DNA from 2 places in the Paraoerskovia marina genome. Region 2 is predicted to be linked to the other one. Evidence: predicted binding sites of a transcription regulator. Region 2 holds the regulator's gene; the other holds the start of a gene.
What was found. Region 2 encodes HspR, which represses chaperone genes until heat shock. Its sites were predicted from a motif close to AAGTTGAGTCNNNNNGACTCAACTT; they were not measured.
Positions count from the first base shown of each region.

Region 1: the regulator HspR is predicted to act here: its motif matches at 2,691-2,715, upstream of clpB (ATP-dependent chaperone ClpB).

Region 1 covers NZ_LT629776.1:46,233-61,201, forward strand. The annotation lists gene clpB (ATP-dependent chaperone ClpB) at 17-2,620, opposite strand; gene BLU20_RS00215 (AlkA N-terminal domain-containing protein) at 2,791-4,299, shown strand; gene BLU20_RS00220 (methylated-DNA--[protein]-cysteine S-methyltransferase) at 4,299-4,829, shown strand; gene BLU20_RS00225 (cation diffusion facilitator family transporter) at 4,890-5,933, opposite strand; gene mnhG (monovalent cation/H(+) antiporter subunit G) at 6,020-6,472, opposite strand; gene BLU20_RS00235 (monovalent cation/H+ antiporter complex subunit F) at 6,469-6,861, opposite strand; gene BLU20_RS00240 (Na+/H+ antiporter subunit E) at 6,858-7,535, opposite strand; gene BLU20_RS00245 (Na+/H+ antiporter subunit D) at 7,532-9,106, opposite strand; gene BLU20_RS00250 (Na(+)/H(+) antiporter subunit C) at 9,103-9,612, opposite strand; gene BLU20_RS00255 (Na+/H+ antiporter subunit A) at 9,609-12,692, opposite strand; gene BLU20_RS00260 (hypothetical protein) at 12,762-13,832, opposite strand; gene dcd (dCTP deaminase) at 13,848-14,423, opposite strand; gene BLU20_RS00270 (TM2 domain-containing protein) at 14,495-14,969, opposite strand, start outside.
Region 2 covers NZ_LT629776.1:873,478-888,446, forward strand. The annotation lists gene BLU20_RS03885 (DnaJ C-terminal domain-containing protein) at 1-914, shown strand, start outside; gene BLU20_RS03890 (heat shock protein transcriptional repressor HspR) at 973-1,380, shown strand; gene BLU20_RS03895 (hypothetical protein) at 1,412-2,161, opposite strand; gene BLU20_RS03900 (sigma-70 family RNA polymerase sigma factor) at 2,345-7,069, shown strand; gene BLU20_RS03905 (SDR family oxidoreductase) at 7,140-7,817, opposite strand; gene BLU20_RS03910 (winged helix-turn-helix domain-containing protein) at 7,827-8,255, opposite strand; gene upp (uracil phosphoribosyltransferase) at 8,520-9,155, opposite strand; gene BLU20_RS03920 (nucleoside deaminase) at 9,381-9,812, shown strand; gene BLU20_RS03925 (hypothetical protein) at 9,809-11,134, shown strand; gene BLU20_RS03930 (molybdopterin-dependent oxidoreductase) at 11,233-12,531, shown strand; gene BLU20_RS03935 (hypothetical protein) at 12,528-12,950, shown strand; gene BLU20_RS03940 (methyltransferase domain-containing protein) at 12,971-13,684, opposite strand; gene BLU20_RS03945 (TIGR04282 family arsenosugar biosynthesis glycosyltransferase) at 13,684-14,391, opposite strand; gene BLU20_RS03950 (glycosyltransferase family 2 protein) at 14,388-14,969, opposite strand, start outside.

The sequences.
Region 1 (14,969 bases), 830 kb from region 2:
CTGACCACGCCCGAGATCAGACGACGCTGAGCGCCAGACCGGGCTCGTCGCCGTCGGACGGACGGTCGACACGGACCGTCGACCCGTCCGGGACCTGGCCGGCGAGCAGGAGCCGTGCGAGCCGGTCGCCGATCTCGCGCTGCACCAGGCGACGCAGCGGCCGCGCACCGTAGGCGGGGTCGAACCCCTCGAGCGCGAGCCATTCCCGCGCGTCGTCGGTGACGTCGAGCGTGATCCGGCGGTCGGCCAGCCGTGCTGCGAGCGCCGACACCTGGATCTCGACGATCCGACCGAGCTCGGTGATGTTCAGCGGGTCGAAGATCACGACGTCGTCGAGCCGGTTGAGGAACTCCGGCTTGAACGAGGCACGGACCGCGGTCATGACGGACTCCCGCTTGACGCTCTCGTCCAGGGTCGGGTCCACGAGGAACTGCGATCCGAGGTTCGAGGTCAGCACGAGGATGACGTTACGGAAGTCCACCGTGCGGCCCTGACCGTCGGTCAGACGGCCGTCGTCGAGCACCTGGAGCAGGATGTCGAACACCTCGGGGTGGGCCTTCTCGACCTCGTCGAGGAGCACCACGGAGTACGGACGACGCCGCACGGCCTCGGTGAGCTGGCCACCCTCCTCGTACCCGACGTACCCCGGGGGCGCGCCGACGAGCCGTGCCACGGAGTGCTTCTCCGCGTACTCGGACATGTCGATGCGCACCATGGCGCGCTCGTCGTCGAACAGGAAGTCGGCGAGCGACTTGGCGAGCTCGGTCTTGCCGACCCCGGTGGGCCCGAGGAACAGGAACGATCCCGTGGGGCGGTCAGGGTCGGCCACGCCGGCCCGCGAGCGCCGCACCGCGTCCGAGACGGAGGCGACGGCGGCCCGCTGACCGATCAGCCGGTCGGCGATCACGTCCTCCATGTGCAGGAGCTTCTCGGACTCGCCCTGGAGCATGCGCCCGGCGGGGATGCCGGTCCAGGACGAGACGACCTCCGCGATCTCGTCGGCGCCGACCTTCTCGGCGACCATCGGGTCCTGCGCCTCGCTCGCGTCCTTGGTGGCCTCCTCGTGCTCAGCCTCGGCGAGCTGACGCTCGACCTGGGGAATCTCGCCGTACAGCAGGCGTGCGGCGCTCTCCAGGTCGTTCTCGCGCTGGAACCGCTCGGCCTCGGTGCGGAGCTCGTCGATCCGCGCACGCAGCTCACCGATGCGGTTGTGCCCCGCCTTCTCCTGCTCCCACCGGGCCGTCAGCCCCGCGAGCTCCTCGCGACGGTCCGCGAGGTCGGCGCGCAGCTTCTCGAGACGGTCGACCGAGGCGTCGTCGTCGGACTCCTTGAGGACGACCTCCTCCATCTCCAGGCGCGTGACGGCACGCTGGAGCTCGTCGATCTCGATCGGCGAGGAGTCCATCTCCATCCGCAGGCGGGACGCGGCCTCGTCGACGAGGTCGATGGCCTTGTCGGGCAGCTGGCGGCTGGTGATGTAGCGGTCGGAGAGTGCCGCGGCGGCCACGAGCGCGGAGTCGGCGATCGTCACCTTGTGGTGCGCCTCGTACCGCTCCTTGAGGCCGCGCAGGATCGCGACGGTGTCCTCGACGGTCGGCTCGCCGACGTAGACCTGCTGGAAACGGCGCTCCAGCGCGGGGTCCTTCTCCACGTGCTCGCGGTACTCGTCGAGGGTGGTCGCACCGACGAGGCGTAGCTCGCCGCGCGCGAGCATGGGCTTGAGCATGTTGCCCGCGTCCATCGCGCCCTCACCACCGGCGCCTGCCCCGACGACGGTGTGGAGCTCGTCGATGAAGGTGACCACCTCGCCGTCGGACGCCGTGATCTCCTCCAGCACCGCCTTCAGACGCTCCTCGAACTCGCCGCGGTACTTGGCACCCGCGACCATCGCCGCCAGGTCGAGCGAGATCAGCCTCTTGCCCTGGAGCGACGTCGGGACGTCGCCCGCGACGATGCGCTGGGCCAGCCCCTCGACGACGGCGGTCTTGCCGACGCCCGGGTCACCGATCAGGACGGGGTTGTTCTTGGTCCGGCGGCTGAGCACCTGGACGACGCGGCGGATCTCGGCGTCGCGGCCGATCACCGGGTCGAGACGGCCCTCCCGCGCACGGGCGGTCAGGTCGAGCCCGTACTGCTCCAGCGCCTTGTACGTCCCTTCGGGGTTGGGGCTGGTCACCCGCCCGTTGCCGCGGACCGACGGCAGCGCGGAGCGCAGCGAGTCCGCCGACGCGCCGGCGTCCGCCAGGATCTGCGCCGCCGGGGACGAACCGGCCGCCAGGCCGATCAGGAGGTGCTCGGTGGAGACGTACTCGTCACCGAGGGCCTCAGCCTCCTTCTGCGCGAGGTCCAGTGCGGCAGAGGTGCCGCGGGACGCCGTCGGCTGCGCGACCGCCGACCCGCTCGCGGCCGGGAGCGCGACGAGCTGGGCGCGCACCTTCTGGCCGATCGCCTGCGTGTCCGCGCCGACGGCGTCGAGCAGTCCGCGGGCCACACCGGTGTCCTGCGCGAGCAACGACCCCAAGAGATGGACGGGCTCGAGCTGGGGGTTCTGGGCGGCCGACGCACTCTGGATCGCGTCGCCGATCGCCTGCTGGGACATGGTGGTGAACTTTGCGTCCATGAGTACTCGCTTTCGTCGCAGGGAGTCTCGGCTGGATGCGCGAGACCGTCTGGTGGCGTCAACCTCGACAAAGTTGAGTCTATTCCGCTCAACCCTGGATCGGCCACTCGGTCACGGCGAGGTCCGATTCCCGCTAGCGCCCGCACCGCTCAGGGGCACACGATGGAGCCGTGACCATCCAGACCACCGGCGTACCGACGTCGTTCGACGAGCGCTACCGCGCCATCGCCGCGCGCGACCGCCGGTTCGACGGTCAGTTCATCACCGCCGTGCGCAGCACCGGCATCTACTGCCGCCCCTCCTGCCCGGCGCGGACACCGAGGCCGGAGAACGTCACCTTCTACCGCACCTCCGCCGCCGCGCACGAGGCGGGCTACCGCGCCTGCAGGCGATGCCTGCCGGAGGCCGTCCCCGGCACGCCCGACTGGAACATCACCCACGACGTCGCCGCCCGTGCGATGCGGCTGATCACCGACGGCGTCGTCGACCGGGACGGCGTCGGCGGCCTCGCCGCACGCCTCGGGTACTCCGAGCGCCACCTGGGCCGGCTCCTGCACGCCGAGCTCGGCGCCGGACCCCTCGCACTCGCGCGTGCCGCCCGCGCGCAGACCGCCCGCGCCCTTGTCACTGGCACTGACCTCCCTCTCGCCGACGTCGCGTTCGCCGCCGGATTCGGCAGCATTCGACAGTTCAACGACACCGTCGCCGAGGTGTACGGGCTCACGCCGACGGCGCTGCGCGCGACGCGCCGTCGTGCGGAATCACCCGGGCGGCACGACGGCGGGACGAACCTCACCCTGAACCTCCCCGTCCGCGAGCCGTACGACGACGGGGTGTTCGGCTTCCTGGCGGCGCGCGCCGTCGACGGCGTCGAGACGGTCGTCGGCAAGCCCGGCGGGCCGTGGGAGTACAGCCGGGCTCTCGCCCTGCCCCACGGCGACGGGCTCGCGACGGCGCGCTGGGACGGTCGGTTCAGCGTACGGCTCGCGCTCACCTCGCTGGCCGACCTCCCGGTCGCCGTCGCGCGCCTGCGCCGACTCTTCGACCTGGACGCCGACCCCGCGGCGGTCGACGCCGTGCTCGCCGCCGACCCCGCCCTCGCACCGCGCGTGGCCGCCGTGCCCGGGATCCGCGTACCCGGCGCGGTCGACCCGCACGAGATCGTGATCCGCGCGATGGTCGGCCAGCAGATTAGTGTCGCCGCTGCACGCACGCACCTCGGCCGCCTCGCCGAGCTGGGTGCGCCGCTCGACCCACCCGCAGCACGCGACGCGCCCGACACCGCGCCGAGGCCGGCCCGGCAGTTCCCGACGGCCGCCGCGATCGCCGAGCACGGCCGCGACCACCTCCGGGGCCCACGGCGACGGATCGAGTCCGTCGTCGCCGTCGCGGGCGCACTGGCCGACGGATCGCTTGTCGTCGGACCCGCCGAGGATCCTGCCGAGCTGCGTGCCGCCCTGCTCGCCCAGCCCGGGATCGGGCCGTGGACGGCCGACTACGTCGCGATGCGCGTCCTCGGCGACCCCGACGTCCTGCTCCCCCGCGACGTCGCCCTGGCCGCAGGCGCCAGTGCGCTCGGGCTGCTGCCGCTCACCCCCGAATCCACCGCGCACTGGTCGCCGTGGCGCTCCTACGCCGCGCTCCACCTCTGGCGCACCCCGACCCGGAAGGCCTTCTGATGACCACCGCCGCCGCCACCGCCTGCACCCTCGACACCCCGGACGGACCGTTCAGCGTCGTCACGCGCGCCGACGGCGCCGTCCTCGCCTCCGGATGGACCGACGACGTCGGCTCCCTCGTCGCGCTGATCCACCCGACCCTGCGCCCAGCCGAGGTCCGGCCAGCGCGGGAGGACGATCCCGCCGTCGGGCATGCCGTCTCCGCCGTCCGCGCGTACTACGCGGGCGACATCGCCGCACCGGGCCGGGTCGCCGTCGTGCAGGTCTCGGGCCCCTTCCGCGAGGCCGCCTGGGAGACGCTGCGCGACGTCGAGCCCGGTGCACCCGTGACGTACACCGAGTACGCCGAGCGGTCGGGGCGTCCGGCGGCGGTCCGCGCGGCCGCCGGGGCTTGCGCGATGAACGCCGCCGCGCTGTTCGTCCCCTGCCACCGCGTCCTGCGCAGCGACGGCTCGCTCGGAGGGTTCCGGTACGGACTCGCGATCAAGGAGTCGCTGCTCGCCCGCGAGGCCACCGATCGCCCGGCGTGACCCAACGCACCGCCGGGCACGGGGCGGACGGCACGGCCGTGCTCGGCGTGGTCGTGCGTGTCAGGTGGTCGGGAGCGACGGGTCGTCGGGCAACGAGAGCGTCAGCACGCACCCGGCGACGAGCGGCCGGCCCACGATCTGCCGTTCCAGCTCCGCGAGCCGCCGCGCGACGTCCGACTCGGCGTCGTCCCCGGTCAGGTCCACGGCCGCGACCAGGTAGACCGACCGCGGCCCCACGTACTCAACCCGCAGGTACGTGACGCGCAGGACGCCCGGCAGCCGTGTCAACGACTCGGTGACGTCCGTCCGCACCCGCGGATCGACTCCCTCACCGACGAGGAAGCGTCGGTTACGGTCGATCAGCACCACCGAGACGACCGCCAGCAGCACACCGACGGCGATCGACCCGATCGCGTCCGGGATCGGAGAGCCCGTGATCTGATGGGCGAGGATCCCGGCGAACGCGATCAAGAGACCCGCGAGCGCTGCCGCATCCTCCGCGAAGACCGCCCGGACGGTCGGGTCCGAGGTCCTCAGGACGTGCGCGGCGACCGACCTGTCCGCGGACTTCGCCTCCCGCCGCACCTGGCGGAACGCCTGCAGGAACGAGATGCCCTCGAGGACGAACGCGACCGCGAGCACGGCGTAGGCGATGCCGTAGTCGCCCGCCGGCTCCGGGTGCACGAGCTCCTGGATGCCGTGCGTGATGGAGACGCCCGCACCGACCGCGAACAGCCCGATCGCCGCGAACATCGACCAGACGTAGGCCTCGCGGCCGTAGCCGAGCGGGTGCTCGCGGTCGGCAGGACGGCGTGCGCGCTTGTCCGCGACGAGGAGGAACACCTCGTTGCCCGTGTCCGCCCACGAGTGGACCGCCTCGGCCACCATCGAGGCCGACCCCGTGACGACGGCGGCGGCCGACTTGGCGATCGCGATCAGCAGGTTCGCGCCGAACGCGATGAGCACGGTGAGCGTGCTCTCCGACGACTCGCCGGCCTCCACGACCCGGGGACTCGGAGCGGCAGTGGCGGGCGGGCCGCCTGCGGTCGAGCCGGCCGCTGTCGATCCGGGGAGGGCCGAGCCGTGCTCGGTGTCGTCGCTCATCCGTCTGGTCTACCACGCCACCGACGCCGAGGTAGGTCGGTGCGCGCGAGGTCGACCCTGCCAGGGTCGACCTCGCGTGGGAAGCCCTACCTCGCGGAGTCGGGGGGCGCGGAGTCGGGGGCGTCCGAGTCGGGCGTCGCGGCGTCGGACGCTGAACCGTCGGCTGCGCCGTCCTCCACGACCACCGCCTCGCGTGCCGCGGCCTCGTCCGTCGAGAGATCGTCGATCTCGAGCTTCGACGTGTCGACCTTGCCGGTGCGGAAACCCGCACGCCCGACCATGTGGGCCGCCACCGGCGCGGTGAACAGCTGGAAGATCACGACCAGCAGGAGCATCCCGGCCGTCGACCACGAGCCGAGCCGCAGACCGACACCCGCGAGCAGCAGGATCAGACCGAGCACCTGGGGCTTCGTCGCCGCGTGCATCCGACCAAGCAGCGTGTCGAACCGCGCGACGCCCAGACCGGCGACGAACACGAGGAACGCACCGAGAAGCAGGAGCACCGCCGCGACGACGTCGCGCACCACCTCGGCCGTCATCGGACCACCCCGTCCGGTCGGCCGCCGTCCTGGTCGGAGTCACGGAGCATCTCGCGCTCTCGCTCCTGCTCGGCCATCCGCTCCGCGTCCTCGGCGGCGATCTCCTCGGCGGTCCGCACCCGGCCCTCTCCCTGCGGCTCGACCGCGGCGAACCGCGAGATCGTGACGGAGCTGACGAACCCGACGAGGGAGAGCACGACCAGCAGCGGGACGGTCTCCACACGCTGCGAGTACGCCGCCTCGATGGCGATCGCTCCGACGAGGGCTGCCGTGAAGACGTCGAGCCCGACGGTGCGGTCGAGCATCGACGGGCCGCGCTCGACGCGGACGAGGGCGAGGACCGCGCCGACGGCGATCAACGTGACGCAGACGATCGCGACGATGGTCATCGGCTCTCCTCCGGTGGGTTCTCGGTCTCGACAGGCTCGACCGGCGTTCCCGGCTCGGCCCTGGTCTCGACAGGCTCGACCGGCGCTCCTGACTCGACCGGCGCTCCCGGCTCGACCGGCGAGGGCCCGAGCCCCGCCGCCTCGAGCTCGTCCGTCGAGGCGAGCGCCCGAAGCACACGCTCCTCGATCTCGGCGACGTGCGCCCGGACGGCGTCCGCACCGCCCGAGGACCTGAGGTCGAGGACGTGCACGTAGAGGGTCCCGGTGAGCCGGTGCGCCTCGACGATGACGGTTCCGGGGACGAGGGAGACGAGGAGGCTGGCGATGGTCAGGTACAGGTCTCCGGCGTTCCGCATGGGCACGCGCACGACGGCGCCGCGCGGCTGCCAGTTGAGTCGCAGCGCCTGGACGGCGACCTGGGCGGAGGCGGTGACGAGGTCGCGGGCGAAGAAGCCGAGCAGTCGGAGCAGGGCCAGGGGCCGGACGCGTCCGCGGTACTCGATCGACGGGAGCGGGAGGGCGACGACCACGAAGATCCCGAGCGCGGCACCTGCGAGCACGTTGGCCCAGGAGAGGTCGCCCCAGAGCAGCACCCAGACGAGCGTGAGCCACAGGACGGCGGGCCACTGCCGCGCGGCGGTGCCCAGCCGGATCTTGCGTGCGTGCGCGATCATCCCTCGCCTCCGATCTCGACGGTGTCGTCGGCGTCGGGGTCGTCCGAGACCCCGTCACCGCGGGTCGCGCCGTCGGGGAAGACCGCCTCGACGTAGGTGTACCCGTCGGTGAGGGTGTCGGCGGCCCGGTCGGTGTACCCGTAGAGCGGACCGGCGACGAGCGTCAGGCCGACGCCGAGCGTGACGATCCCGGCCGTGGGCCCGACCATGCCGCGCGGGAGACGGACGGGCTGGATGTCCTCGGGCGCCGTCTGCCAGAAAGCCTTGTTCCACGCCTTGACGATGGCGTACAGGGTCAGGAGCGACGTGAGCACGCTGCCCGCGACGAGGATCCAGGTCAGGACGGTGCCCTGCCGGACTCCTTCCTCGATCAGACCGACCTTGCCGAGGAATCCGGAGAGCGGCGGGATCCCGGCGAGGTTCATGGCCGGGATGAAGAAGAGGATCGCGAGGCCGGGGGCGATCCGGGCGAGCCCTCCGAGCCGGTCGAGCGACGTCGTGCCGCCCACCCGCTCCACGAGCCCGACGACGAGGAACAGCGTGGTCTGCACGGTGATGTGGTGGACGACGTAGAAGATCGCCGCCGAGTACCCCGCGGTGGTGCCCATCGCGATGCCGAACACCATGAAGCCGATGTGGCTGACGAGCGTGAAGGAGAGCAGTCGCTTGATGTCGTCCTGCGCGACGGCACCGAGGATCCCGACGAGCATCGTCGCGAGCCCGAGCACCATCAGCACGTCGTCGGCACGTCCGTCGGGGAAGAGCAGCGTCTGCGTGCGAATGATCGCGTAGATGCCGACTTTGGTGAGCAGGCCGGCGAACACGGCCGTGACCGGGGCGGGCGCGGTCGGGTACGAGTCGGGCAGCCACGCCGAGAGCGGGAAGATCGCGGCCTTGATGCCGAACGCGAGCAGCAGCAGGATGTGGATGACGAGCTGGACGCCGGGGTCGACGTCGGGAAGCCGGATCGCGAGCTGGGCCAGGTTCACCGTGCCGGTCGCGGCGTACGTGAGGGCCACGGCCACGAGGAAGATGATCGAGGAGAGCAGGGCGACGACGACGTAGACGGCGCCGGCGCGGATCCGTTCCGCGGTCCCGCCGAGGGTCAGGAGCACGTAGCTCGCCACGAGCAGGATCTCGAACCCGACGTAGAGGTTGAAGAGGTCTCCCGCGAGGAACGCGTTGGACACCCCCGCGGCGAGCACGAGGTACGTCGGGTGGTAGATCGCGACGGGCGTCGCCTCGTCCCCGTCGGCCACACCCTGGCCGAGCGAGTACAGGAGGACGACGAGCATGACGACGCTCGAGACGAGGAGCATCAGGGCGCTGAGCCGGTCGGCCACGAGGTCGATCCCGACGGGCGCGGCCCAGCCACCGACGTTCACGACGACGGGCCCGGAGTCCGCGGCGACGACCAGCCCGACGGCGGCGGCCACCATCAGGGAGAGCGTCGTGACGGAGATGATGCGCTGGGCGCGCGGGTAGCGCCAGAGCGCGAGGGTCAGGCCTGCCGCGAAGAGCGGAAGGACGACGGGCAGCGGGACGAGGGTCTGTGCGGAGTAGTCGATCATCGGTCGCCCTCCCGTCCGAGCCGGCTGGTCTCGTCGCGCACCTCGGGGGCCTCGTCGTCGAGCGTGTCGGTGGCCTCGGCGTCCTCGTCGGCGTACGACGGCGCGTTCTCGGCCGCGCGGCGTGCGATCCGTCGGTCCTCGAGGTCGTCCTGGACCTCGTCGTGACCGTTGAGCTGCCAGGACCGGTAGGCCATCGCCAGGACGAAGGCGGTCAGGCCGAGCGTGATGACGACGGCGGTGAGGATCATCGCCTGGACGAGAGGGTCGCTCATCTCGTCCTCGGGGGTGATGCCGACGATCGGTGCGCCGCCTGCGCGCCCGCCGGCGACGAGCAGCATCAGGTTCACGCCGTTGCCGACGAGGATGAACCCGATGAGGATCCGCGTGAGGCTGCGCTCCAGCAGGAGGTAGATCCCGCCGGTGAAGAGCACCCCGATCGCGAGCACGAGCGCGAGGCTGGGGACGGTGGAGAGCCCCTCGGTCGGGGAGACGTCGGCGAGGTTCATCGCTCTCCTCCTGCCTCGACGCTGTCGGGCTCGAGCGCCACGAGCGGGTTGGACGAGTCGTCGTCGATCCCCTCGGCCTGGCGGTCGACCTCCGCGCCGAGGGACCGAAGGATGTCGAGGACGAGGCCGATGACCAGGAGGAACACTCCGATGTCGAAGAAGAGCGACGTGACCAGGTGGACGTCGCCGATCACGGGGACGTGGATGTCGATGATCACCGACTGCAGGACCTCGCCCCCGAGGAGCAGGGCCAGGAGCCCCACGCCGGCCGAGAGGAAGAGGCCCGTGCCCAGCAGGAGGCCGGGATGCACGGGGGCGGCCTCACCGAGCTCGTAGCGTCCGCCGGCGAGGTACCGCACGAGCAGCGCGATGCCGACGAGCAGACCCGCGGCGAACCCTCCGCCGGGGCTGTTGTGCCCCGAGAAGAGCAGGAAGAGGGCGAAGATGATCATCGAGTGGAAGACGAGGCGGGTGACGACCTCGAAGATGACGGAGCGCCGTTGCGGCGCGAGCGTCCCCTCGGCCATCAGCCAGGAGCGCATCTCCGGCTCCGCGGACGCGGCACCGCCGACCGAGCTCGGCTCCTGCGGGGCGCTGAGGCGACCGAGCCGCAGCTCGCGGCCCGTGTCGGGGGCGTCGGCCCAGACGCGGGGGCGGCCCGGGTCGGGCGGCGCGCTGCGCATCCGGGGGATCTCGCCGCTGCGCCGGCGCAGAAACACCAGGGACGCGACACCTGTGGCCGCCACGAGGAGGACGGAGATCTCGCCCACGGTGTCCCAGGCGCGGATGTCGACGAGCGTCACGTTGACGATGTTCTTCCCGCCGCCGAAGTTCTCGGCCTCGGACGGGAAGTCCACCGAGACGGGGACTGCGGTGCGCGCGAGCGGGGCGATCACGGCGAAGATCATCATGACCACCCCGACCCCGAGGCCGATCGCGAGCCGCACCCACCGGCTTCCCGCGAGCGGACGGTCGGAGAAGTACGGCGGCAGGCGGCGCATCACCAGCACCATGACAGCGAGGGTCACGGTCTCGACGAGGACCTGCGTCATCGCGAGGTCCGGGGCGCCGTGCAGGAGGAAGAGGGCGGCCATCGCGTACCCGACGCCCCCGGCGAGGAGCACCGCCTTCAGACGACGACGGGCGCGGACGGTCAGGATCGTCGCGACGGTGATGATGCCGACGACGACGAGCTGGGCGGGCCGGTCCCACGCCCGCAGCTCGAGCGGGTCTGGCCACGCGAAGAACGCCGCGACGCCCGGCACGAGGATGAGGACGACGAGGATCGCGCCGAGGTAGAACGGCAACGACCCGCGCTGGGTCATGGCGGTGACGTCGGCGGCGAGGTCGTCGAGCCGCCGCATGGTGCGCCGGTAGACCTGGTCGGCCTCGGGGACGTTCCAGGTCGCGGCCTGCAGCCGCTCGAACGTGCCGCGCCACCAGAACAGCAGCGCCCCTCCGGTGAGGATGATCGCGCTGAGGACCACGGGCGCCCCGAACCCCGCCCACAGCACGAGGTGGCCCTCTTCTCCGGCCGGGTACGTCTCCGCGTAGGGCGCGAGCAGCTTGTCGCCGACCTGGGGCATCAGTCCGAGCACGAGCCCGAGCACGGCCAGCACCACGGGCGAGACGGCGAGCAGGGCGGGGGGACGGTTCACCGTCGCGGGGTCCACCGGGGCGAGGTCCTCCGCGCCGGAGTGCGCGCGCCGCGGGTCGCTCTCACGCAGTGCCGCGGCCCCGATGTGCTCGTTGGCCCGCGCCACGGCCCGGGCGGTCGCGCCCTTGGTTCCGAACGCGCCCCACACCCACCGCAGCCCGTAGGCGACGGTCAGCACGGACCCGACGACGATCGCGAACAGGGCGATCGCGTCGCGCCAGACGGGCCCCGTCCCGTGCACGAGGGACTCGAGCGCCGCCTCCTTTGCGACGAACCCCATCAGCGGTGGCAGCCCGATCATGGAGGCCGTGGCGAGGACTCCCGCGGCAGCCGTCAGCGGAAGGCGACGTCCGATCCCGGTCAGGCGTCGGATGTCGCGCGTCCCGGTGGCCGCGTCGACGATTCCCGTCAGGAGGAAGAGCGACGACTTGAAGAGTGCGTGCGCCCCCAGCAGCGCGAGGCCCGCCAGCGCCGCGCCGCGCGTCCCCAGCCCGAGCAGCAGGATGATCAGGCCGAGCTGGCTGACGGTGCCGAAGGCGAGGATGAGCTTGAGGTCGTGCTGCCGCAGCGCGCGGTACCCGCCGACGAGCACGGTCCCGCCGGCGACGGCGACGATCACGACCTGCCAGGCGAGCAGGTCCGAGAACCCGGGGGCGAACCGGGCGACGAGGTAGACGCCGGCCTTCACCATCGCGGCGGCGTGCAGATAGGCGCTCACGGGCGTCGGGGCCGCCATCGCCGCGGGGAGCCAGAAGTGGAACGGGATCAGGGCGGACTTGGTCGCGGCGCCGATCAGGAGGAGCACGACGGCGACGGTCACCGCGGCGCCGCCGGGCGGGTCCGCCACGACCTCGGAGATCCGCCACGACCCGGCGGAGACCCCGAGCGTCACGAGGCCGACGAGCATGGCGAGCCCGCCCGCCGTCGTGATCACGATGGCCTGCATGGCGGCGCGACGGCTCGCCTTGCGGTCGGCGTGGTGGCCGATCAGCAGGTACGAGAAGACGGTCGTGAGCTCCCAGAAGACGAAGAGCAGGAGCAGGTTGTCGGCGGTGACGAGGCCGACCATCGTTCCCGCGAACGCGGTGAGGATCGCGGCGAACCGCCCGAGACCGTGGGCCTCCCGCGAGAAGTACGCGGTGCAGTAGACGAGCACCGCCGCACCGACCCCGCCGACGACGAGCAGCATCAGCCACGAGAGTGTGTCGAGCCGGAACGTCAGGTCGAGGCCGAGGCTCGGGACCCAGGACAGCGTCTGCTCGGGCAGGTTCCCGTCGAGGACGTCACGGGTGTGCGCGAGGGCGTACCCGAACGCGGACGCCGGAGCGAGCGCGAGGACGAGGAACGCCCGCCTGCCCAGCCAGGACACCAGTGCGGGCGCGAGAAGCGCGGCGATCAGGTGCGCGGCGAGGAGTATGAGCACGTCCGGTCCGTCCTGTGGGCGGTTGGGCGATTGTCAGGAGCAGAATATCAAGACGCTCAGGCGCGGAGGTCAGAGGTCGGCGGGCTCCACAAGAAACCCCGCCTCGTCGGCGATCTCGCCTCCCACGACGCCGTGCAGCGTCCGGGCCAGGTCGGCGACGAGCTCGCCGGCCCGCTTGCGGGCGACGCGGTAGTCGATGGTCGGCACCTCGTCCTGCGCCGCGATCAGGTCGACGGGCTCCCACCGGATCCGGTAGGCGACCGCGCCGTCGACCGTCCACGGAAGTCCGCGGAGCAGCAGAGGGATCGCGTCCTCGCCGCCGATCTCGACGGCGACGATCCCGTCCACGCCGAGGTCGAGCATCAGCCCGTAGCCGTCGAGGGGCGGCGGGTTCTCGAGCGACTCGATGTCGCGCTTCTCCGCCTCCGCGTGCAGGCGACGCCGGAACTCGGGGTCCATCTTCTCGCCGGGGTAGAGCGGCTTGTCGGCGATCCCGTCCGGCGGGCCCGGCCACGGGTCGGCGTCCATCGCGAGCCGCACGCGCCGGTCGACGCGCTGCAGGACGGAGAGCGCGGCGTCGGGCTCGAGCCAGACGTCGGTGTACAGCGTCATGTCGACGGTCACCGACTGGTCGGGGGTCAGCACGACGGCGGCACGGCCGGTCTCGTCGGCGTCCATCACCACCGACCCGCCCAGGCGCCGCGCCGCGTCGACGAGCCAGCGCGTCGCGCGACCCTCCTCCTTCTCGGGCAGACCCTGGGGGAAGGCCCGACCGAGCCCGTCGCGGTCGGCACCGCCGGGGAACGGCGGCTCGCCCCGCTCACGCGGACAGACGACCTCGAAGACCTGCGTGGTCCCGGGCGGCAGGCCCGGGCCGGGCGCGTACGGTCCGGTCAGCGTCGTGTGCCGGGACGTGCGCAGCACGCCCGGCTCCCCGGCTCCGGCGGTCCGCGGTGCCGGGGTGAGGGGCTCCGCCCCCCGGGGCGCGACGTCCCACCGGGCTCCGGCGAACCGGGAGACGGCGAGCGTCTCGACCTCGTCCACCAGGACGTCGTCGGGCAGCGCGAGGACGTGGCGCGCCTGGTGACGGGCGATCGCCGTGCGCGGCAGGGCGGGGTACGTGTTCACGAGCGAGGACATCAGGGGCTCCCGGGATCAGACGGAGGACCGGTGGAAGTTCTGCCAGGACCGCGACGCCGTCGGACCCCTCTGACCCTGGTAGCGAGAACCATAGACGCTGGAGCCGTACGGGTGCTCCGACGGCGAGGACAGGCGGAAGAAGCACATCTGGCCGATCTTCATGCCGGGCCAGAGCGTGATCGGCAGCGTTGCGACGTTCGAGAGCTCGAGGGTCACGTGACCCGAGAATCCCGGGTCGATGAAGCCCGCCGTCGAGTGCGTCAGCAGGCCCAGCCGCCCGAGCGACGACTTCCCCTCTAGGCGTGCCGCGACGTCGTCGGGCAGCGTGACCGACTCGTACGTCGACCCCAGGACGAACTCCCCCGGGTGCAGGATGAACGGCTCGTCCGGGTCGACCTCGACGAGGCGGGTGAGCTCCGGCTGGTCCTCGCGCGGGTCGATGAAGGGGTACTTGTGGTTGTCGAACAACCGGAAGAACTTGTCGAGGCGGACGTCGATGCTCGACGGCTGCAGCATCGCCGGCTCGTAGGGGTCCAGCTGGACACGCCCGGCGTCGAGCTCGGCACGGATGTCGCGATCAGAGAGCAGCACGACGCCACGGTAGCCGACACCGTGGGTCGCACGACGGCGCTACCCACGGTGTCGGACGACGTGTCACCGGACTACGCGCGCAGCGGGCGACCCTGGGCGTCCCGGGAGAAGCTCCCCGTCTTGTCCGTCAGGTAGAGGATGCCCTCGACGATGCCCCAGATGGCGACCAGCGGCGACAGGAGCCCGAACGAGAGCACGGAGATCAGCAGCATCGTCAGGCCGATCCCGGTGTACCCCAGGTAGAAGCGGTGGATGCCGAGCGAGCCGATCAGGATGCCGAGCAGACCCGCCGCGATGCGGGACTTCGCGTTGGGGTCCTCGTACGGCTGGCCGGGGTACGGCTGCTGGCCGTACGGCTGCTGCCCCGGGTAGGGCTGCCCCGCGGGAGGCGGCTGCTGCCCCGGGTACGGCTGCTGACCGTAGGGCTGGCCGGCAGGAGCCGGAGGCTGCTGACCGTAGGCCTGACCCGGGTACGGCTGCTGCGGTGCCGTGGGCTGCTCCGAGGAGTACGGCGACGCCGCCGGACCCGCGTAGGGGTCGTACGGG
Region 2 (14,969 bases):
AGGCCTACCGCAAGCTTGCCCGCACGTATCACCCGGACCACAACCCGGGTGACGACAAGGCGGAGCAGAAGTTCAAGGAGATCGGCGAGGCCTACGCCGTCCTCTCCGACAAGGAGCAGCGCCAGCAGTACGACGGCCTGCGCGCGATGGCCGGTGGCGGTCCTCGCTTCGCAGCAGGCGGCCCGGGCGGCTCCTCGGCCGGGTTCGAGGACATGTTCGGCTCGATGTTCGGCGGCGGGACGCGTCAGCGCTACTCGACGTCGGGTGGCGGCGCGGGTGCCGGTGGGTTCGAGGACATCCTCGGCTCGATGTTCGGCGGCGGCTACGGCGGCGGAGGCCAGGCCGGCTTCCGGCCGAACCCGGCGCAGAAGGGCCGCGACGTCCAGGCGTCGACGACGATCGACTTCCGTCAGGCGGTCGAGGGCACGACGCTCTCGCTGAACGTCAACGGCCGCAAGGTCAACGCGAAGTTCCCCGCCGGGGTCAAGGACGGGCAGAAGATCCGCCTGCGCGGCAAGGGCCAGCCCGGGACGGGCGGCGGTCCCGCCGGAGACCTCGACATCACCGTCTCGGTGACTCCGCACCCGGTCTTCACGATGGAGGGCCGGAACCTGAGGATGACGCTGCCGATCTCCTTCGTCGAGGCGGCGCTCGGCGCCACCGTGCAGGTCCCGACGTTCGACGGCGGCTCCGTCAAGTTGAAGATCCCGCACGGCACCTCGTCCGGCAAGGTGCTGCGCGTCAAGGGCCGTGGGGTCGTGACGCCAAAGGGCACGGGTGACATGCTCGTGACCGTGCAGGTCGCGGTTCCGCAGAAGCTGTCGAAGGACGCCAAGAAGGCGGTCGAGGCGCTCGCGCAGGCGACCGGCGACGAGGATGTCCGTGAAGGCCTGGCCGAGAGGGCCGGCAGCTAGGCACACGGAGGCAGGACAGAGGCGGGCGGAGGCCCGAGGAGGGAGCGACGTCGTGAGGATCGACCCGGACGCACCGTTGCTGGCGATCTCGCAGGCGGCCGAGCTGGCGGGCATGCACGCCCAGACCCTTCGGCAGTACGACCGCCTCGGCCTCGTCTCGCCCCGCCGGACGGTGGGGCGCGGACGCCGGTACTCCTACCGCGACGTCGAGCGTCTGCTTGAGGTGCAGCGGCTGAGCCAGGACGAGGGGATCAACCTCGCCGGCATCAAGCGGATCCTCGAGCTCGAGCGCCGCGTCGAGATCTTGGCCGCGCGGGTCGAGGCCCTGCACGCCCGGGTCGAGACGGGCACCCGCGTCTTCGCGACGGGGTCGAGCGGGGAGACCGTCGCCGTGCCGCGCGGTCGGCGCGGCCGGCGCGAGGTGTCGTCGCGCTCGCTCGTGCTCTGGCGGCCTCCGCAGGAGTAGGGCGCCACCGACGCACGACGGCGAGTCTCCGCTAGCGTCGAAGGTCGTCCAGGAGCGTCTCGGCCTCGGCGAGCGTCGCCGGGAGGGTGATGATGCTGATCCGCGGCGGACGCCGCAGGACGGCACTGAGGTGCAGCCGCTCGGTGGCCGACTCGATCTCGCGGCGCGCCGCCTCGGCGATCGCCGCCGCCTCCGACGCCGGGACGAGGATCGCGTAGACCCCGTCACCGATGGATGCGGCAGGACCGACGGCCGACGCCGCGCGCAGCGCCTCCCCGACCCCCGCCTCGCGGCTGGCGCGCTGCCAGAGCGCGACGTGACCGACGGCGACGTCCACGTGGACGAGGGACGACGTCGTCCCGGCGGCCAGGCCGAGAGCGGCGGCGTGGGCGTACGCCTCTCCGAGACGGACCCGGAGGTACTCCGCGCTGACGAGTCCCGACGCAGGGTCCCGGACGGCGTCGGACGCACCCGGTTCGATGGCACCCTCGGCCCATCCCGTGCCCAGGGCGCGGAGGGTGAGGACGTCCGTCTCGGCGCCGACGGCGCGGTACAGGCACAGCAGGTCGTCGATCGTCTCGCCGATGCTCACTCCCGCGACGCCGCGCGCGGTGCCGAGGCGTTCGGCCGCCGCACTGGTGTCGCGGCCGTCGGCGAGCGCCTCGGCGAGTGCGTCGACGGCAGGGTGGTGCCAGTCCCCGGGGCGCAACCAGACGGTCGAGAGCGACTGCCTGCGCCAGTGCTCCCGCACGCGCTCGGCGTCGCTGATTCGGTGCCCCATCGGGTTCTCCATACTGATGAGACGCACGAGAGTGCCGACTATGACGCGAGAACGCGACGCAATCTGCGCGGTACGCGCGGTTTTCCGCTCCGTCGTGGGGTGGAAGGGTGTTCCTGTCAGTTTCGCGACTGAGTATGGTAGGGGAGCGCCTGCTCCGGCGCGACGAAGACGACAGGTAGGCAGATGACGCAGCTCGACACGACGGCGCCCGCCGACGCAGAGCTGATCGCCAGCACCCGACGTGGCGACCAGGCTGCCTTCGGCGAACTCTATGCCCGCCACAGCGCCGCCGCGCTGGGGGTCGCGCGCCAGTACGTGCCGAACTCCGCCGATGCCGAGGACGTCGTCTCCGAGGCGTTCACCAAGGTGATGCTCGTCCTGCAGAAGGGTGAAGGCCCGGACACGGCGTTCCGGGCCTACCTCTTTACTGTTGTCCGCCGACTCGCCTTCGACGCCAGCAAGGGGCGCGCGCGGACGCGGCCCACGGACGAGATCGAGACGTTCGAGTCCGCGATGGGTCCGCTCGCCTCCACCGAGGAGCCGATGCTCGAGGGGTTCGAGCGGACGACCGTGGCACGCGCGTTCGAGGGGCTGCCCGAGCGGTGGCGGGCCGCACTCTGGTACTCCGAGGTCGAGGCGATGAGCCCGGCGCAGTTCGCCCCGATGCTCGGCCTCAGCGCCAACGGGGCCGCGGCACTGACGTATCGCGCTCGTGAGGGGCTGCGTCAGGCCTACCTCCAGCAGCACCTGAGCGAGCCCCCGGGCGATGCGTGTGCGGCGACGGGGGATCTGCTCGGCGCGTATGCGCGTGGAGGTCTGTCGGCGCGGGAGACCGCCAAGGTCGACGCTCACCTGGAGACGTGCGGCGGCTGTCAGGACCTGGTCGTCGAGCTCGGCGACGTCGCACACGGCATGCGCGGGATCGTCGCACCCCTGGTCCTCGGGCTCGGAGCGCTCGGCCTGGTCGGGGCACCGCTCCCGGTCGGCGGTGCGATCGCAGGAGCCGTCGCGGCTGGTGCTGCCGCCGGTACGGCTGGTGCTGCCGGGTCCACCGGGAGCGGTTCCGCGGGCGGCACGGGCGGTGCCACGGGTGCCGGTGGTGCTGCGGCGGGCGGCGGTGCTGCGGGCGGAGCTGCTACCGGCGCCGGGACCTTCGCGGGTCTCGCGGCGGCGATCAGTGGGGCGCCTCTGGTGGCTGCCGCGATCGGGGTCGGGATCCTCGCGGTCGCGGGTCTCGCCGTCGCGGCAGCCACAGGAAACTTCTTCGGCGGTGGCGACGACACGTTTGTCGCGCAGAGCGACGAGAGCACGGCCGACGCGGACTCCGGCGCCGGTGTCGCGACTGACTCGGACGACCCCGCGACGTCGGACGACGCGACGACCGATCCCGACGACGCGGCGACGGACGCCGCGGACCCCGACCCGACGTCGCCCTCGAACGTCCCCGTGGTCGACGGGGCGGCCGAGCCGCTCGACTCGGACGGTTCGGGCGTCCCGGACCCTGAGGGTCCGTCGGGGTCGTCCGACGCAGCGACTCCTGCGGGCGGCACCGGATCTGGGACGACGCCCGACACCGACGGCGAACCCGACGTCGATCCTGCCCCGGCGCCGGACCCGGACCCGGCGGTCGAGCCCACGACGGACCCGACGACAGAACCCACGACGGACCCGACGACCGATCCCGTCGCACCGGCCAGCCTCGCGGTGTCGTTCACGCCGCCGACCCAGCTCACGGCCCGCACTCCCACCGACATCGTGATCGACACCGTGAACTCCGGGGGCACCGCGGCGAGCGCGGTGATGCTCGAGGTCGGGCTCCCGGACGGGGTCGACCTGCTCGGCGCCACCTCGAGTGCGGGGACCGCTCTCGGCGTCCCGGTCCTCACCGACGCCGACCTGCGCTGCGGCGAGCCCGGCGGGGACGACGGGCGTACCGTCACCTGCCGGATCGGCACGGTGGACGCCCACACGTCGGTGTCGGTGGCACTCCGCATCCAGGCCACGCGCGCCGGGACGTACGAGTTCCGCGCCGCGTACTGGGGCGACGGCCTCGACCGTCGCGACCACCACTTCGACCCGATCTCCGCGGGGTACTGGGGGGCCGAGGTCTCCGGCGCGTTCTCGTCGCCGACCGTGGCGCTGCAGAACCCGGGGACCGTCGGGGTTCCGCTGTCGGTGGAGAGCACGGGCGACCGGCCGGTCGAGTACGTCGCGGTGGACGTCGACGTGCCGGACGGCCTGCGCGTCGTCGGCGGTGACGGCGCCTGGGACTGCGAGTCGGGCACGGAGACCGTCACCTGCACCGCGGGCGGCACCGTCGAACCGGGCGAGAGCCAGCGCGGTGACGTCCTGCTCGCGAGCGTCGCGGGCGGAGCGACGGCGCCCGCCGGGTTCACCCGGATCGCCGGGTCCGTGACCGCCGAGCAGGCCGACGGGTCGCGCAGCGGTGCCGTCGTCACCGATGCGGCCGACGGCGCGTACGTGGAGGTCGAGGAGGCCTGGAGTCGCGTCGACGTCGAGTACGCGACCGCCTGCACCGACGCGGGTGTCAGCCTGGGAGCGACGGTCCGGTCGATACTGTCCGCAGACCTCGCCGCGCATCTGCAGTACGACGTCGAGGGGAGCGACGCCCGGACGAGTCGCCCAGTCACGGTCGAGGGGGGGTCTACGACCGAGCTGACGTTCCAGCCGGACGGCGTGTACGACGGCGGAGCAGTCACCGCCGTGGTCGTGGCCGAGATCGCAGGAAGCTCCGTCGAGCACACGCTCGCCGAGCACTCCGTGTCGGCATGCCCGAGCCCCGAGCCCACGACGGATCCCACGACGGATCCCACGACCGACCCGACGACGGATCCCACGACCGACCCGACGACCGATCCGACGACGGATCCCACGACGGATCCCACGACGGACCCGACGACTGATCCGACCACCGATCCGACGACGGATCCGACCACCGACCCCACGACGGACCCGACGACTGATCCGACGACGGATCCGACCACCGACCCCACCACGGACCCCACGACGGACCCGACCACGGATCCCACGACGGATCCGACGACTGATCCGACCACAGACCCCACCACGGATCCGACCACGGATCCGACCACGGATCCCACCGCCGACGCGGCGCTCGAGGTCCTGGTGGCCGCGCCGTCGGAGATGGCGAACCCCGGGTCGGCAGCCGTCGACCTCAGCCTGGCCAACGTCGGCGAGGTCGCTCTCGACGGTGCAGCCGTGGACGTCACCCTGCCGGCCGGGCTGCGACTCGTCGGAGGTTCGCGCGCCTGGGACTGCACCGCGGACGGAGACGCGGTGACGTGCCAGACCTGGGGTGACCTCGGGCCGGGTGACGCGGTCGAGGGGACGTTCACCGTCGCCTCCGTCGCCGATGCCTCGGGGGCGCCCGTGCTCGGCGCGCGGGTCGTGCAGATCGGCGTCGCGGCATCCGCGCTCGAGGGAACCGTGACGGACGACGACTCGACCGAGCTCTCGATCGCCGAGCCCTGGAGCGGACTTGATCTCGGTGCGGTCGAGGCCCGGTGCACCGACGGAACGGCGTCCCTGATCACGGATCTCGTGTCCACGACGGACGTCGACGGCACGGCCACTCTCGCCTTCACTCCCGCGGATCGCGCCTCGCGCGACGGCGACACCGTCGCGCTCAGCGGCACGGCAGGCGCGGGCTCGGAGGAGGCCGTCCGCCTGACGCTCGACGAAGGGGCCGGGCACCCGGCCGGGGACGTCGCCGTCCGGACCGAGATCGAGGTTGCGGACCAGGTGTTCACCCTGACCTCGCCGGTCGGGTCCGTCGACGCGGCAGACTGCGCCACGGGTGCGCTCGTCGAGGTCGCGGACGTGGCGGCGTCGGAGGATCCCGCGACCGGCCACCTGACGCTCTCGACGGTGGTGACGAACGCCAGCGGGTTCCAGGTCGGCGTCGAGCCGCGCCTGGGCGACGTGGCCCTCGACGGGTTCGTGCTCGAGCCGGGTGAGTCGCGCGACGTCGTCCGTGTGACGGGAAGCTCCGCCGCACCCGGCGCGCTGACGCTCTCGACGTGGTGGGTCGACGCACAGGGCGACACCGGCGAGCTGACGGACGCGGAGTACGCGACCGGCGATCTGGGACTCTCGAACTGGTCGACCACCACGAGCGTGACCGCTCAGTGCGGGCGCGACGGCGTCATCTACGTCGGGGAGCTCCGCAACGACTCGACGCGGACGATGGCGACGCGCATGACCATGCACTACCCGGGTGCCGACTACGTGCAGTCCGCGAACGCCGAGACGCTTCGACCCGGCGAGTCGGGCACGTTCACCATCGAGACGCCGCTGCGCGCGTCGGAGGAACGTTGGGTGTCGTTCCGCCTGAACCGCACTGCCCTCGGAGGCGGCGGGAGCACGGCGTCCGCCGAGGCCCCGGCGATCGAGTGCCGCACGTTCTCCCCGACGGCCGAACTGACGGTCGGCGACCGACCCGCCCCCGAACCGGTCGGTGTCCGCCTCGTCGATGTCTCGGTGACGATCGACAACTCAGCCTCTGTCGGGGAGGCCGGACAGTTCACGATCAGTGGCGGGTCCGCGCGCCCGATGGACGTCACGGTCGCCGCCGGCGAGATCGGGGCCTTCTCGGTCGGAAAGGTCGGAACCGAGGGAACCGTCGTGACCGTCACCGGGACCGACGGGTCGGAGACCTGGGAGTCTGGGGACCTCGTCCTCGAACCGTGGACCCCGCAGTGCGCCGACGCGTGGACGTTCCGCTTTTGGGACGAGTTCGGGTACGAGGAAGGAGACCTGGTGTCTCATCGGGGAGCCAACTACGAACTCCTCACGTCGGGACTGGGCTTCCTCTCCCCGAGTCCCTGGTTGCCCTGGGTGTGGGAGAAGATCGAGACGTGCTCCTGACGGTCGTCGCGGCGTTCGCCAGAGCCGCCGCACGACGCGGGGGAGGAGCGCCGGGCGCGACGGCCGCGCGTCAGCTCGGGTTGGCGATCCGGTAGACCGCGTCGTCGATCCGCACGTCGCCGCCGATGAGCTCCAGGGTCTTGCCCTCGGTCCCGGGGACGTGCAGGATCTCGCCGATGGTCACCGCGACGTCGTCGCGCGTCACGTCACCGCGCTCGACGCTCTCGGCGAGTGTGACCTTCCCCGTCCCGGTCTCGTCGGTGAGTCGACCCGGGCGGAGGATCGTGAGGTCGAGGGTGTCGCGCGCGACGAGGTCGGACTCGGCCGCCGCCTTGGCGCGCAGGTAGGCGACGAAGGTCTCGTCGGCGCCGTCGGGAGTCTTGCCCCCGCGGACCGAGTCGACGCCCATCGAGGAGACGAGCAGGTAGCGCCGGACTCCGGCGATCTCGCAGGCGTCGGCCAGCAGCACGGCACCGGCCCGGTCCACGGTGTCCTTGCGGGCGATCGTGCTGCCCGGCCCGGCACCGGCGGCAAAGACGACGGCGTCGGCGTCCTTCAGCGCGTGGGCGATCTCGGCGGCGTCGTCCTGCTCGAGGTCGAGCATGGCGACGGTGGCGCCGAGGTCGGTGACGTCGAGGATCTGTGAGGCGGAGCGGACGAGGCTGACGACGGCGTCGCCGCGTTCGATCAGTGCTTGTGTGAGGCGGAGGCCGATCTGCCCGTGGCCTCCGGCGATGACGATGCGCATGTGCAGAAACTATCCGCGCAGGCGTGTCCCCGCGCGGTGAGGGATGCCGCCGTGGTGAGCGGCACGTCCGGTCCCTCGAACGACCTGGACGTCGGGCCCGAGCCCGTAGCCGACGCCGCGGACCGTGCGGACGGCGTCGAGGCCGAGCTTGGTGCGGAGTCGGCCGACGTGGACGTCGACCGTCCGGGTGCCGGCGCGGAGCCGCTCGCCGCGCCAGACGGTCGCGAGCAGGTCGTCGCGGCTGGCGACGCGGCCGGGGGCCGCGGACAGGAAGTTGAGCAGGTCGACCTCGCGCTGCGTGAGGGGGTGCTCGACGCCGTCGACGGTCGCGATCCGCTCGTCCACGGAGATGCGGACGAGGGGGATGCCGATCGACGCGAGGCGGTCGAGGAAGTCCTGGTGGCTGATGCGCGGGGTGACAGGGGCAAGCGTGGTCATGATGTCTCCGTTGGGGGTCGCGAGCGCACGGTGGGCTCGGCGGTGCCGACGGCTGGCGTCGGCGGGGTCAGGGCTGGGTCAGGCCTGACAACAGAGACACATACACATCGAGGGCAGCGCGACGGGGCGCGCTGTGCTCCGATGTGTGGTCATGAGGGCAGCATGCCACCACGAGACGGCATCTGCCAAGGGGTGAACGCGAACTCGTCCGAGATTCGAGACTTCTCGCTCGAATGCTTCGGGATGCCCGAAAGGGCGGGCGGGTCAGACGATGCCGTAGAGCCGGTCGCCGGCGTCGCCGAGGCCCGGGACGATGTACGCGTTCTCGTCGAGCTTCTCGTCCACGGCGGCGACGACGAGCTCGACGTCGGCGCGGTCGCCGACGGCGGTGCTCAGCACCTCAATGCCCTCGGGGGCGGCCAGGAGGCAGACGGCGGTGACGTGCCGCGCGCCGCGCTCCAGGAGGTAGTCGATCGCGGCGACGAGGGTCCCGCCCGTGGCGAGCATCGGGTCGACGAGGAAGCAGTGGCGGTCCGTGAGGTCGTCGGGGAGCCGGTTGGCGTACGTGACGGCCTCGAGCGTCTCCTCGTCGCGCTGCATGCCCAGGAACCCGACCTCGGCGGTCGGGAGCAGCCGGGTCAGGCCGTCGAGCATCCCGAGGCCTGCGCGCAGGATCGGGACGACGAGCGGCATCGGCTCGGCGATCCGGACGCCCACGGTCGGGGCGACGGGCGTCTCGATCTCGTGCGGCTCCGTCTTCACGTCCCGGGTCGCCTCGTAGGCGAGGAGCGTCACGAGCTCGTCCACCAGCTGGCGGAAGTTCGGTGACGGGGTGTTGACGTCTCGCAGGACTGTGAGCTTGTGGGCGACGAGGGGGTGGTCGACGACGTGGACGCGCATACCGACGAGCCTACTCGGCCGACGCCCTCGGAGCCGTGTCGGGCACCCGTCAGGGACTCGTTCGGTCGTGCTGTCTCGCGGGAGAGGGCCTGGGGCACCAGAGTCTGAGACTCTGGGGCGGTGAGCGAGAACGAGCCCGACGCGCCGGGCCTCTCCCTGCCCTGGGCCGCCGACACGTTTCCCCCGGTGACGCTCGCCGCGCGCCGCCAGGTCTGGGACGCCCTGATGGGCCTGGCGCTGCACGAGGCGACCCACGCCCTGGCGTCCGACGACGTCCCGGTCGGTGCGCTCGTCGTCGGACCGCAGGGCACGCTGCTGGGGGTGGGGCACAACCGGCGCGAGGAGGGCGGGGACCCGACCGCTCACGCCGAGGTGCTCGCGATCCGCCAGGCGGCCGCCACGCTGGGGAGCTGGCGCCTCGACGGGTGCACGTTGATCGTGACGCTCGAGCCCTGTGCGATGTGCGCGGGTGCGATCACGCTCGCCCGGATCCCCCGGGTGGTGCTCGGGGCCTGGGACCCGAAGGCGGGAGCGACCGGATCCGTGTGGGACCTGGTGCGCGACCGCGCCGTCCTGCACACCGTCGAGGTGATCGGCGGGGTGCGTGAGCAGGAGTGCGGCGACCTCCTGCGCGGGTTCTTCGAGGAACGCCGGTGAGGCGGTACGCACCGCTCCTGGCCGCCGTCGTGTGGGCCGTCTCGGTCCCGCTGGTGTGGTGGTGGGGGCGGTGGCTCCAGGACCAGGACGAGGTGCTGCTGCTCGGCGGAGCACCGCCCTTCGCCGGTCTGCGGATCACCGAGGCCGGGTGGGGAACCCTCGCCGCCGTCGGTGTCGCGGCCCTCGTGCTCTGGCGCGGGCCACGACTGGCGCGGACGCTGCGGTGGGGCGTCCTGCTCGCCGTCGGGTGGGCGACCGCTCTCGCGTGGACGCTGGCGCTGGGCGCCTCCGTGCGGTGGTCGGACCTGACCGAGCCGCTGACGAACGAGAACGACTATCTGCCGGCCGTGCCCGGGGCCTCCGCCGATCCGAGCGGGTTCCTCGCGACCCTGCAGTCCGACCCGATGAGCTACCCCGTGCACGTCCGCGGGCACCCGCCGGGCTTCACCCTGCTGCTCGCCGGGATGGACCGGGTGGGGCTCGGCGGCGCCGGCTGGGCCGCGGCGCTCGTGATCCTCGCCGGGACCTCCGCCGTCGTCGCCGTCGCGCTCACCATCCGGCTGCTCGGCGGTGCCGCGGGGGAGCGGACCGCGCGCGCGGCGATGCCGGCCGTCGTCCTCGCGCCGTCCGCGATCTGGGTCGCGACGTCGGCCGACGCCTTCTACGCGGGCGTCCTCGCCTGGGGCACCGCGCTGCTCGCCGTCGGCACGACGTCGCGCGGACGAGCGCGCTGGGCCGCCGTCGTCGGGGCCGGGCTGCTCCTCGGGTGGGCACCGTTCCTCAGCTACGGCCTGCTGCACATGGGACTCGTCGTGCTGGCCGTCCCGATCGTCACGCGACGGTGGTGGCCCACCGTCGTCGCCGGTCTGCTCGTGGTGGCCACCCTGGTCGCCTGGGGGCTCGCCGGGTTCTGGCTCTGGGACGGCATCGCCGCGACGCACGAGGCGTGGTCGAACGGGAAGGCGTCCGCGCGACCGTACGGGTACTTCCTCGTCGCCGACATCGTCCTGCTCGGCGCGTTGATCGGCCCCGCCGGTGTCGGCGGGACGGCTCGCTGGCGACGGCTCGACCCTGCGACGGCGTGGCTCGCGGCGCTCGCGATCGTCGCGGCGGCCGCCGGCGCGTTCGGCGGGTTCGAGCGCGGTGAGGTCGAGCGCGTCTGGCTGCCGCTCGCGTGCTGGATCGTCCCCGTCGCCGGGGCGCTCGCGCTCGGCACGGGCACCGGCGAGAGGCCGGGCGACGGCCGCACGTGGCGCTGGTGGCTCGGGGCGCAGGCCGCGACGGCGATCGCGATCGAGACGCTGGTGGTGACTCCGTGGTGAGCCGCGGGCGTACGGCCCGCTCGTTCGTCAGGTGACTGTCAGGGCGGCAGCGGAGGTTTGACCGCGCAGCTCCTCCGAGCGCTCCCTACGATCGCGGTATGGCCAAGGTCGAGGACGAGACGCGTCGGAGCCGCTTACCGCGCCTGCCGCGAACGGAGGACTTCGCCTCCGCGATCCACGATCCCCGAGTCGTCGCCCGGGTGGGCGTCCTCCTCGGGTCGGCGTTCCTGCTCGTCTTCCTCACGGGCCTCTACTCCCACGTCCACCAGAACCCCGTGGCGTGGTTTCCGCTCGGCCCTGACCCCGCCTGGCTGTACCGGGTCACGCAGGGGATCCACGTCGGGGCTGGGATCGCGTGTGTCCCGCTGCTGCTGGCCAAGTTGTACGCCGCCTACCCGGCCCTCTTCGAGCAGCCCCCGGTCCGCGGCCCGCTGCACGCGCTCGAGCGGCTCTCGGTCGCGGTGCTCGTCGCGACGGCGACGTTCCAGCTCGTCACGGGTGTGCTCAACACCTTCCAGTGGTACCCGTGGAGCTTCGGGTTCGTCGGGGTCCACTACGCGACGTCGTGGGTGGTGATCGGGTCGCTGCTGATCCACGTGGGCGTCAAGCTCCCGGTGATCGTGCCCGCGCTTCGCGCACGCATCAAGGACGGCGAGATCGTCGACCCGGAGATCGCCGACGAGAGCCCGCTGCCACGCACCCACATCTCCGACGGCGACCTGATGTCGATCCCGGACGGCGACCTCCACCCGGCCGAGGACCGCTCGACCACCGAGGCGACGGCGACGCGGCGCGGGTTCCTCACGGCTGTCGCCGTGACGACGCTCGGCGCCGTCGCCCTGACCGTCGGACAGACCGTCCGCCCCCTCGCGCCGCTCTCCGTCCTCGCCCCCCGCGACCCGCGCGTCGGCAGCCAGGGCGTGCCCGTCAACAAGACCGCCGCCTCCGCGCAGGTGACGAGCGACGTCGTCGGACCGGCGTGGAGGCTCGAGCTCGAGGGGCCCGACGGCGTCGTCCAGCTCTCGCGGGACGACCTCCTGGCGATGGACCAGCACACGGCCGACCTCCCGATCGCGTGCGTCGAGGGGTGGAGCGCCATGGCGACCTGGCAGGGGGTGCGCGTGCGCGACCTCGTCGAGCGGGCCGGCGGCCGGGTCGGGGACGGCGGGCACGACGTCTCCGTCGCGAGCCTGCAGGTCGGCGGCGCGTACAGCCGGTCGGTCCTGCAGGCGTCCTACGTCGCGTCGGACGACACGCTCCTCGCGCTGCGGCTCAACGGCCAGGACCTCAACCTGGACCACGGGTACCCGGCGCGCATCATCGCTCCCAACCGTCCGGGCGTGCTGCAGACCAAGTGGGTCAACCGCCTCGCCGTCGTCGAACCGGTGATCGCATGATCGCGACACGGTGGGCGCTGTGGGCCGCGGGGGCCGCGATGATCGCGTGGGGCCTGTGGACCGCCTGGGTCCGCGTCCCGCCCGACCAGTGGGTCTCCGTGCTGCTGTGGCTCGCCGGCGGGATCGTGGTGCACGACGCCGTCCTGGCGCCGGTGGCGATCCTGCTGGGACTTGTCGTGCTGCCCCGGGTGCCCGAGACGTGGCGGCCCGCCCTGCGTGGTGGCCTCCTGGCGCTGGGCGTCCTCGCTCTGCTGGGCGTCGGTGTCTTCATGGGCGCGGAGGGGCGGCGCAACCCGTCCGTAGTGCCCCAGGACCCGCTCGCCGCGGTACTCGTCGCCCTGGCCGTGGTCGTCGTCGGCGTGGTGATCGGCGGACTCGTGACCACGCGTCGTCGCGCACGGGCGGTCGGCGCGGCCTGACCCGCGGACCTCGGCTCGGCTCAACGCCGGTGCAGCGTCGTCCGCACCGGGCGACGGAGCGCGACGACCGTCCGCCCGTCCAGGTCCCACTCCTCGCTCAGCCGGAGTCCGACGTCGGCCGCGATGCGGAGCAGGGCGCGTGCACCGACGCGGGCCCACGGCATCGGGTGGCTCTCCCGGCCGTCCGGGCCGCGCAGCACCACGGGCGTGGTGTCCCAGACGTCGGGGTCCGGGTCGGTGTCGACCAGGACGAGGCCACCCGGCTCGACGAGCTCGGCGCAGCGCCGCAGGAGCGCCGTCGGGTCGCCCCCGATGCCGACGTTGCCGTCGGCGAGCAGCACCGTCCCCCAGCGGCCCTCGCCGGGCAGAGGACGTTCGACGGCGCGCCGCAGGGCCAGCGCGCCGCGCGACCTCGCCTCGGTCACGGCCCGCGGAGAGACGTCGATGCCGAGGCACGGCACCCCGCGTCGACCGAGTGCTGCCGCCATCCGGCCCGGCCCGCACCCGACGTCGAGCACCGGCCCCTCGCACCGCGCCAGGATCATCTCGTCGACAGCGCTCGTCGGGGCCGCCCACGTCGCCACGTCGAGCAGGCGCGTCTCGGCGGCACCGACCGCGAGGACCGGCACCCCCGAGAGCGCCTGCTCGTACAGGGCCAGCGGATGCACGCGCGCCGAGGCGCGGCGAGCGGTCTCCGCCGTGCCCGCCGGCATCGCGGCATCCGTCGTCGTCATCAGGGAAGCATCTCTCCGGGAGGCGTCGTCAGCGCGCGCTCGCGCAGTCCCGACGGCGAGTCGGCGCCGCTCGCCTCGGCCCACGCTGCCGCGAAGAGCGACCCCGGCGCGGACCGGGCGACGGCGCTCGCGTCGTCCGGGTCGTCGACGTCCCGCAGCGTCGGCAGGATCTGGACGCGCAGCCCGAACTCGCGCATCCGCTCGAGCTGGGCGGCGCCCGTCGTCGGCTCCGACATCGGCACGCCGTGGAAGAGGCTGGTGTAGAAGTCCTTCAGGCCCTTCGGGAGCACGATCGCCCAGAATCCGCCGTCCTCGGCCAGGCCCAGCGCGGCGTCGTGCCGGGCCATGTCGACGTCGAGGTACGGGGCGAGCTGCGGGGTGTCCATCCCGACGAGCAGGATCGGTCCCTCGAACTCGTAGGCCGTCTCGGCGAACGCACCCGCCAGGCGGCGGTCCAGACCCCCCTCGACCTGCGGGATCACGTGGAAGCCCTCGGGGACCCACGGGCCCGCCTCGCCGTCCAGCACCAGGACGCGCGCGACGTCGGGCACCGCGGCCACGGCGTCCAGGGTGTCTTCGAGCGCGGCGCGGGCCAGATCGGCCGCCTGTTCCGGAGTGAACTCGCCGTGCAGACGCGTCTTGACCCGCCCCGGCTCCGGGGCCTTCGCGAGGACGACGATCGTCCGCACGGGCTCGACCGCGCTCATCGGGCCAGCACCTTCGACATGTCCTGCACGGCACGCCACGCTCCCAACGGAGTACCCGTCACCTTCGACCTTCCCTTGCGTTGTACGTATGGAACGTCGACCTCGGTCACGGTCCATCCGGCGTCGGACGCCGACACGACCATTTCTAGCGGATACCCCGAGCGGCGGTCGGTCAGGTCGAGAGCCAGCAGCGCCTCGCGGCGTGCCGCGCGCATCGGACCGAGGTCGTGGAGCACGACGCCGGTGCGGCGGCGGGTGCGTCGCGCCAGCTCGCGGTTGGCGAACCGCAGGTGCCACGGCCACGCCCCACGGGCGGCGTCGCGTCGGCCCAGGACGAGGTCCGCCGTGCCGTCCTCGACCGGACCGACGACCTTCGGAAGATCAGCGGGGTCGAGACTCGCGTCGGCGTCCATGAACGCGACGATGTCGGCAGACGCCGCCTCGAGGCCGGTGTGGGCTGCAGAGCCGAAACCCTTGACGTCGGCCGTCACGACCGTGGCGCCGTGGGCGCGGGCGACGTCCTGCGACCCGTCGGTCGACCCGTTGTCGACGACGATCGCGTGCATCCCCTCCGGCAG